Regions from separate parts of the Cobetia sp. 5-11-6-3 genome, predicted to be linked through region 1. Evidence: predicted binding sites of a transcription regulator. Region 1 holds the regulator's gene; the other holds the start of a gene.
The links. Region 1 encodes LexA, which represses DNA repair genes until DNA is damaged. Its sites were predicted from a motif close to TACTGTNTANNTANACAGTA; they were not measured.

Region 1 (3,413 bases):
GGTCGGCGTGCCATGGAAGTAGATGTAGCGCCGCAGGCTGTCGACGCGCTGTCCCGCCGCGTTGCGGCCACGGTTGATGCCGGGCTCACGACCGCTGAGCCACAGGATACGCGTCAGGATCCAGTCGCGTTCGGGGTGCTCGGCGGCCAGTCGAGGCGTGAACACCTCTCCCGTGAAGCGCCGCCCACGATAGACGGCACCACGCGGATTGCCCTCCCCGATCGCGGCGCGAACCACATGCCAGCCGGTCGGCGTGCAACCGCTGCCATCGAGCTCGCCGATACCGTTGAGGCCGCTGGAGATCGCACAGGCATGCACCAGCGTGTCAGGGTCAGCCGCGGGGGGCGGCGCATCACGACTGCCACTGGGCGCGTCATTGCGTATCTCAAGACGCTGGCGGGTGAGATCCACCGCCACCCAGCAAGCCATCAGCTGGCCGCCTGGGTGACCGCTTCACCATCTCCGAGCGAGGCCGGCAGCGGAGCCGCCATCGCCGCGACCACCACCGGACGCATGTGCTGGATCAGCTCGCGCACACTGGTGTGATGGCCGTATTCGGCCTCTTCGATATCGCGCAGTGCGTCCAGTCCCGAGAAGGTGAAGATCACGCTGCCGAGCATGAAGTGCAGACGCCAGAAGCGCTCGTTGTCTGGCAGGTCCGGCGTCGCAAGCTTCAGGAGCTCGGCGAAGCGGCTGAAGACCGTGCCGTAATGCTCGCGGATGTAGCGACGCATGTGGCCCTGCCCCTGGGTATAGGCAAGCCCGAGCAGGCGCATGAAGGTACGCAGGCTGTTGCGCTCGGCCGGCACCTCCAGCACCGTGCGCGCCATCACTTCCAGCAGCGTTTCCAGCGGCACCTGACGACCGGCATGCTGCTGCTCGACACTGTCGAGTGCCGCATGGAAACGCTCGCTGAAGGGGTCGAGATAGCGGGCGAACACTGCCTGGATCAATGACTTCTTTGAGCCGAAGTGATAATTGACCGCCGCCAGGTTGACCTTGGCCTTGCTGGTGATATTGCGCAGCGAGGTTTCGGCGAAGCCTCGCTCGGCAAACAGGACCTCGGCGGTATCGAGGATACGGGTAACGGTATCGGTCTGGGCCATGGGCGGATGCCTTGTCAGGTGATCAGTCACGAGGGGGCACGGGAGTCCTTGTCCCCCCGGACAACGGCAAGGCCGTGGCCCGGGGGGCGACTCTTCTCACGCAGGTCAATCAAACGACATGTCGGTCTTCACGCACCGCGTGTCAGGCAGCGACTCCGAGGCGGAGGCTGCCACGAGCCGTGTCCCGAGCACAGGACAGAAGCACAGGACACACAGGGCCTGTGTACCGGTAGCCGGATGCGCCCGACGAACATTCGTTTGAAACAAGATAATTCTAGCTGTCCATGCCATGACTGGCAATTGCTGGTTGTTTCAAACACTCGACAGCCAAGACCGGCAGGACGCGCATTCACACGGGACATTCAGGGACGGGATGGTCATGGGGCGTCCCGGACACCCGCTGTCTCGCGTCAGCATGTCGATGTCGACGAAGATGCCGGCAACGTTGCTGCCAAAGCACCCACGATGCCTTGCATGACCGCCATGACTGGATACAATGACAGTTGTATGGATGCACACCCCGTGCCGTCAGCTCAGATGCCGCCCAGGCCAAAGGCAATGCCCATGACTCAGCCGCTTACTCCGCGCCAGCAGGATGTCTTCGACTTCATCATCAAGACCATCAAGTCCTCAGGCTATCCGCCAACGCGTGCCGAAATCGCCCAGGCACTGGGCTTTCGCTCACCGAATGCCGCGGAAGAGCATCTGCGTGCCCTGAAGCGCAAGGGAGCCATCGAGATGGTGCCGGGCACCTCGCGGGGCATCCGCGTGCCGTCTCTGGCCGAGGCGGAAGAGGATAGCGAGCAGGGCCTGCCGGTCATCGGGGAAGTGGCCGCTGGCAGCCCTATCCTGGCCAGCCAGCATATCGATCGCCATTGCCCGCTGCCCAGTGACTACTTCTCGCCTGCCGCCGACTATCTGCTGCGCGTGCGCGGGGTCTCGATGAAGGATGTCGGCATTCTGGAAGGTGACCTGCTGGCCGTGCACCGCACGAGCAGCGTGCGTGACGGACAGATCGTGGTGGCGCGTCTGGGGGATGAAGTGACGGTGAAGCGCTTCCGTCGCGATGGCCATTACGTATGGCTGGAAGCCGAGAACGAGGACTTCGCGCCCATCAAGGTGGATCTGCGCACGGACAGCCTGGAAATCGAGGGCCTCGGCGTGGGCGTGATCCGCGATGGCGGCCTGCACTGATCTCAAGGCTCGCAGGCAGTCTGTCCTCACAGCGCTGACGCGCAGATGACGATTGTCGTCATCTGGGCATCCACGAAAAAACCCGCCGATTGGCGGGTTTTTTCGTGGCTGGCAGACATGCGGGAAGTGCTCAGTGCACCATGCCTTCCGACTGCTCGTCTTCATCATCCTCGCCATCCCACAGGCGGGTGCGGGTGATGGCGTGGTCGATCATCTCACGCGCGACCTCGAAGCGATTGTCACGCAGCAGATCGGCAGCTTCATCGGAGATGCGGATACTGAGAAGTGGCTCACCTTCACTCTCGGCGGCACGCAGGATCACTTCCCCATCTTCCATTTGCACGATTTCAAGTACGGCGGGATCGGACACGTCATTCCTCCTGCACGGCATCCTGAGGATACCGGCGTCGTTGTGATCGTCAGCTTGACGGCGGGCAGGCCCTGCGACTTGCAGTCACTGGCGACAATGCAGAAAAAAGTACGACCACAGCCAGAGCCATGGTCGTACCGGAGAATGCAGGGCTTGCCACAATGCCACCAGTCTAGCACCCGTCATGCCAGGGCGTCACCTGAATGACAGGTGCGTGACATGCCAGCGCTTTCGGGTCAGGCAAGGCGCGACGCTACCACTCCACATTCGACTCGCGAAGGTGTGACAGCAACGCCTTCATGGCGCTGACTGCCGTGGCGAGACGCTCTGCCAGAGGCGCATTGGCCGCCGCGGCGATGATGAGACCATCGCCACGCGCCTGGCCTTCCTCACGCCGGGCAGCACCGCCCTCTTCATGCAGACGCGTGATATCGGCCACCAGCTGGCTCAACCAACTGTCCGGCTGCGCCTGCAGGCTTCGCAACTGCTCGATTTCCGCCACGGGAGTCGGCGGTGTGGCCAGCCGCTCGCGCCAGCTGCCCTCAGGCCAGCGTGCCGACGCGGCGCACTCCTCGATCAACGAGGCCAATGCCAGCTCCATCAACGCCAGCGCCCCTTCCTCACCGGCCATGCGCCGTGCGACGGCATGCTCATCACGCGTCGCGACGGCCGCCTGCTCCAGCAGCAACTCGGCCTGATACAGCAGTTGATTGGTGCGGCCACGCTGGCTCATCAGCTCTTGG
Region 2 (3,413 bases), on a different contig from region 1:
CTGGAGCTGGCGCGGGAAACCGGTGTCGAGCAGGGCATCAAGCGTCTGCTGGCCGGTGAGCACGTCAATCGCTCGGAAGATCGCCCGGCCCTGCACGCGGCCCTGCGTCTGCCACGCTCAGCAAGTCTCGAGGTGGATGGCGAGGATGTGGTACCTGCCATCCACGAGAGCCTCGAGCGGCTCGCCGAGATGGTCGAGACCTTCCATAGCGGGCAGTGGCGTGGCGCCACCGGCAAGCCGATCACCGATGTGGTCAATCTGGGGGTCGGTGGCTCGGACCTGGGGCCGCTGATGGTCTCGAGCGCGCTGAGCGATTGCCGTCCCAAGGGCGTCCATGAGGTCGGCGTGCACTTCGCCTCGACCATGGATGGCTCACAGCTGGCGGACTACCTGCAGTCCTTCAGTCCGGAAACCACCTTGTTCATCCTGTCGTCCAAGTCATTCTCCACCATCGACACGCTCTCCAATGCGCGCACCGCGCGTGACTGGCTGAAGTCGCGCCTTGACCCGCAAGGCCGTCTGGAAGGACTGATCAATCGCCAGCACTTCATCGGCGCATCCGCCAAGCCGGAGAAGATGAGCGAGTGGGGTATCGCGCCGGAACATCAGCTGCTGTTCTGGGACTGGGTCGGCGGGCGCTACTCGCTGTGGGGCACCATCGGACTGCCCATCGCGCTCAATGTCGGCATGGACAACTTCCGTCGCCTGCTGGCGGGGGCGCATGAGCTGGATGAACATTTCCGCACCGCACCACTGGAAGACAATCTGCCGGTATTGCTGGCGCTGGCGGGTATCTGGAACAACAACTTCCTCGATATTCGCGCCCACTCCATCCTGCCCTACGACGGCCGCCTGGAATACTTCGCCAGCTACCTCGAGCAGCTGGAAATGGAATCCAACGGCAAGTCGGTCACCAACGATGGCGAGATGGTCGATTACTCCACCTGCCCGGTGCTGTGGGGCCAGCTGGGCCCGAACGCCCAGCATGCCTTCTATCAGCTGCTGCATCAGGGTACCCAGGCAGTGGAATGTGACTTCATCGCGCCGATGCGTCGCTATGACCATGTCGAGGACGCCGAGACCCGTGCCCACCTCAAGGCGCAGCACCGTCTGACACTGGCCAACTGCTTTGCCCAGTCGCGCGTGCTGATGCTGGGCGATGACGCGATACCGGGTGACGAGGCCCAGCCGAATCACAAGCGTTATCGTGGCAATCAGCCCTCGACCACCCTGCTGCTGGAAGCGCTGACGCCGGAAACCCTGGGGGCCCTGATCGCGCTTTACGAGCAGAAGGTCTTCGTCCAGGCCACCATCTGGGACATCAATCCGTTCGATCAGTGGGGCGTGGAGCTGGGCAAGCAGATCGCCACCGCGACGGAAGCGACCATGACCACGGGAGAAGGCTTCGAGCAGCTGGACGCTTCCAGTCGTGCCTTGATCGAGTCCGTGTGGGCCGCCCAGGGGCAGGACCCGCGCTGACGGGGGATCACGCAGGTGATCATCCTCTGTTGATTTATACAGTATTCTCGCTATCCTATATGGGAATCAATCGTTTACACTAGACACCTTGCCGCGAACCGAGCGTGAGCCGTTCGGTTCGCGCGTGTCGGGAGCGCTGATGAGCCGTCCCCATTACCCTGCGCAGGCAGGCGTTGTCGTTCCTCCGGTCAGGGGCGTGTTGTACCTGCATGGTTTCAACTCGGCCAGTTGCTCGCCCAAGGCGCAGTTGATGAAGCGTGCGGCCGCCGAATTCGGTCTGCCCTGCGTCGCGCCTGACATCCCACCTCAACCCGCTGCCGGGCAGGCGGTGGTGGAGGAGGCCTACCAGGCGCTCTGCGCGCAGTTGGATCTCGACCCGGCTGACCCTGCCTGTGACGACGCCATCGTGGTGATCGGCAGCTCCATGGGTGGCTTTCTGAGCACCTGGCTTGCCGCGCGTGAGGCTGCGCGACTCGATGGACCCCAGGGCCGCGAGCAGAGCGTATGGCGTCAGGGGCCGCGCACGGTATTGATCAATCCAGCCGTGCGCCCGGTCAGGCTTGTCACGGCATGGCTGGGGTCTACCCACGCCAACCCCTATACCGGCGAGTCCTTCACCGTCACCGAAGCATTCGGGCCGGCGCTGGCCGCACTGGAAGCGATCCCCGTCACGCCGCAGCGCACCCTCGTGCTGCTTGCCACGGCGGACGAGACATTGGACGTCAACGATGCCGCAAGCCTCTATCAGGATTGCCGGCTGATCCTCACGCCGGGAGGGGATCATGGATTTGCCAGACTGGCGGAGTACCTGCCTGCCATCATGGCGCATGCCGGCCATCGTCTGGCCCCGTCGCTTGCGACATCCTTCCACGTCGCACCCTGCTAACGTGTCGAGGACGGTTGGGCGTGCGGGCCGGACAGGAAGATGAATCCGTCATCGGATCGTTCGGCCAGCGGCGACTCTCTTCAGAAAATCAGGCAGAAGCATCGCCATCCGTGATGCGTCTGCCGGACGTCAACACCAAGGACACAAGGCTGCGATGAGTCAGTACAGCGCCAGTTCCATCGAGGTTCTCTCCGGCCTCGAACCGGTCCGCAAGCGGCCCGGCATGTATACCGATACCACTCGGCCCAACCACCTGGTCCAGGAAGTCATCGACAACTCCGTCGATGAGGCGCTGGCGGGTCACGCGAAGGAAGTGCGCGTGAAGCTGCTGGAAGACGGCGGTATCGAGGTGGCGGATGATGGTCGTGGCATGCCCACTGATATCCACCCCGAGCATGGTGTGACCGGGATCGAGCTGATCCTCACCAAGCTGCACGCGGGGGGCAAGTTCTCCCAGGACAGCTATCGCTTCTCGGGCGGCCTGCACGGCGTGGGGGTCTCGGTGGTCAACGCCCTGTCGACACGCCTTGAGGTGGAAGTCTGCCGTGAGGGTCTGCGTCAGCGCATTGCCTTCGAGAATGGCGAGAAGGTCGAGGAGCTGAGTCAGATCGGTACCGTCGGCAAGCGCAATACCGGCACTCTGGTGCGTTTCTGGCCGGACGAGAGCTACTTCGACAGTCCGCGTCTGGCGATGGCGCGCCTGCGTCACCTGCTGCGCGCCAAGGCGGTATTGTGCCCGGGGCTCAAGGTCGTGCTGACCGAGACGGATGGCAGCGAGACGGCCTGGCATTACGAGGATGGCCTGCGCGACTATCTGCTCGGCGCCACCGATGGTTTCGAGCGACTGCCGGAATCGCCGTTCGTCGGTCATTTCGAGGATGAGGAGCATGGCGTCGACTGGGCCATCCAGTGGCTGCCGGAAGGCGGCGAACTGGTGCAGGAGCCCTACGTCAACCTGATCCCCACGCCGCTGGGCGGCACCCACGTCAATGGCCTGCGTTCCGGCCTGCTCGAGGCGCTCAAGGAATTCTGTGACTACCGCAGTCTG

Region 2: the regulator LexA is predicted to act here: its motif matches at 1,504-1,523, upstream of HXS66_RS15490 (YqiA/YcfP family alpha/beta fold hydrolase).

Annotation. Positions count from the first base shown of each region.
Region 1 is NZ_BLWJ01000001.1:619,865-623,277, forward strand. It holds gene HXS66_RS02535 (L,D-transpeptidase) at 1-429, opposite strand, end outside; gene HXS66_RS02540 (TetR/AcrR family transcriptional regulator) at 429-1,106, opposite strand; gene lexA (transcriptional repressor LexA) at 1,671-2,300, shown strand; gene HXS66_RS02550 (hypothetical protein) at 2,431-2,670, opposite strand; gene HXS66_RS02555 (DUF6586 family protein) at 2,924-3,403, opposite strand; gene topA (type I DNA topoisomerase) at 3,403-3,413, opposite strand, start outside.
Region 2 is NZ_BLWJ01000011.1:8,280-11,692, forward strand. It holds gene pgi (glucose-6-phosphate isomerase) at 1-1,479, shown strand, start outside; gene HXS66_RS15490 (YqiA/YcfP family alpha/beta fold hydrolase) at 1,619-2,365, shown strand; gene parE (DNA topoisomerase IV subunit B) at 2,520-3,413, shown strand, end outside.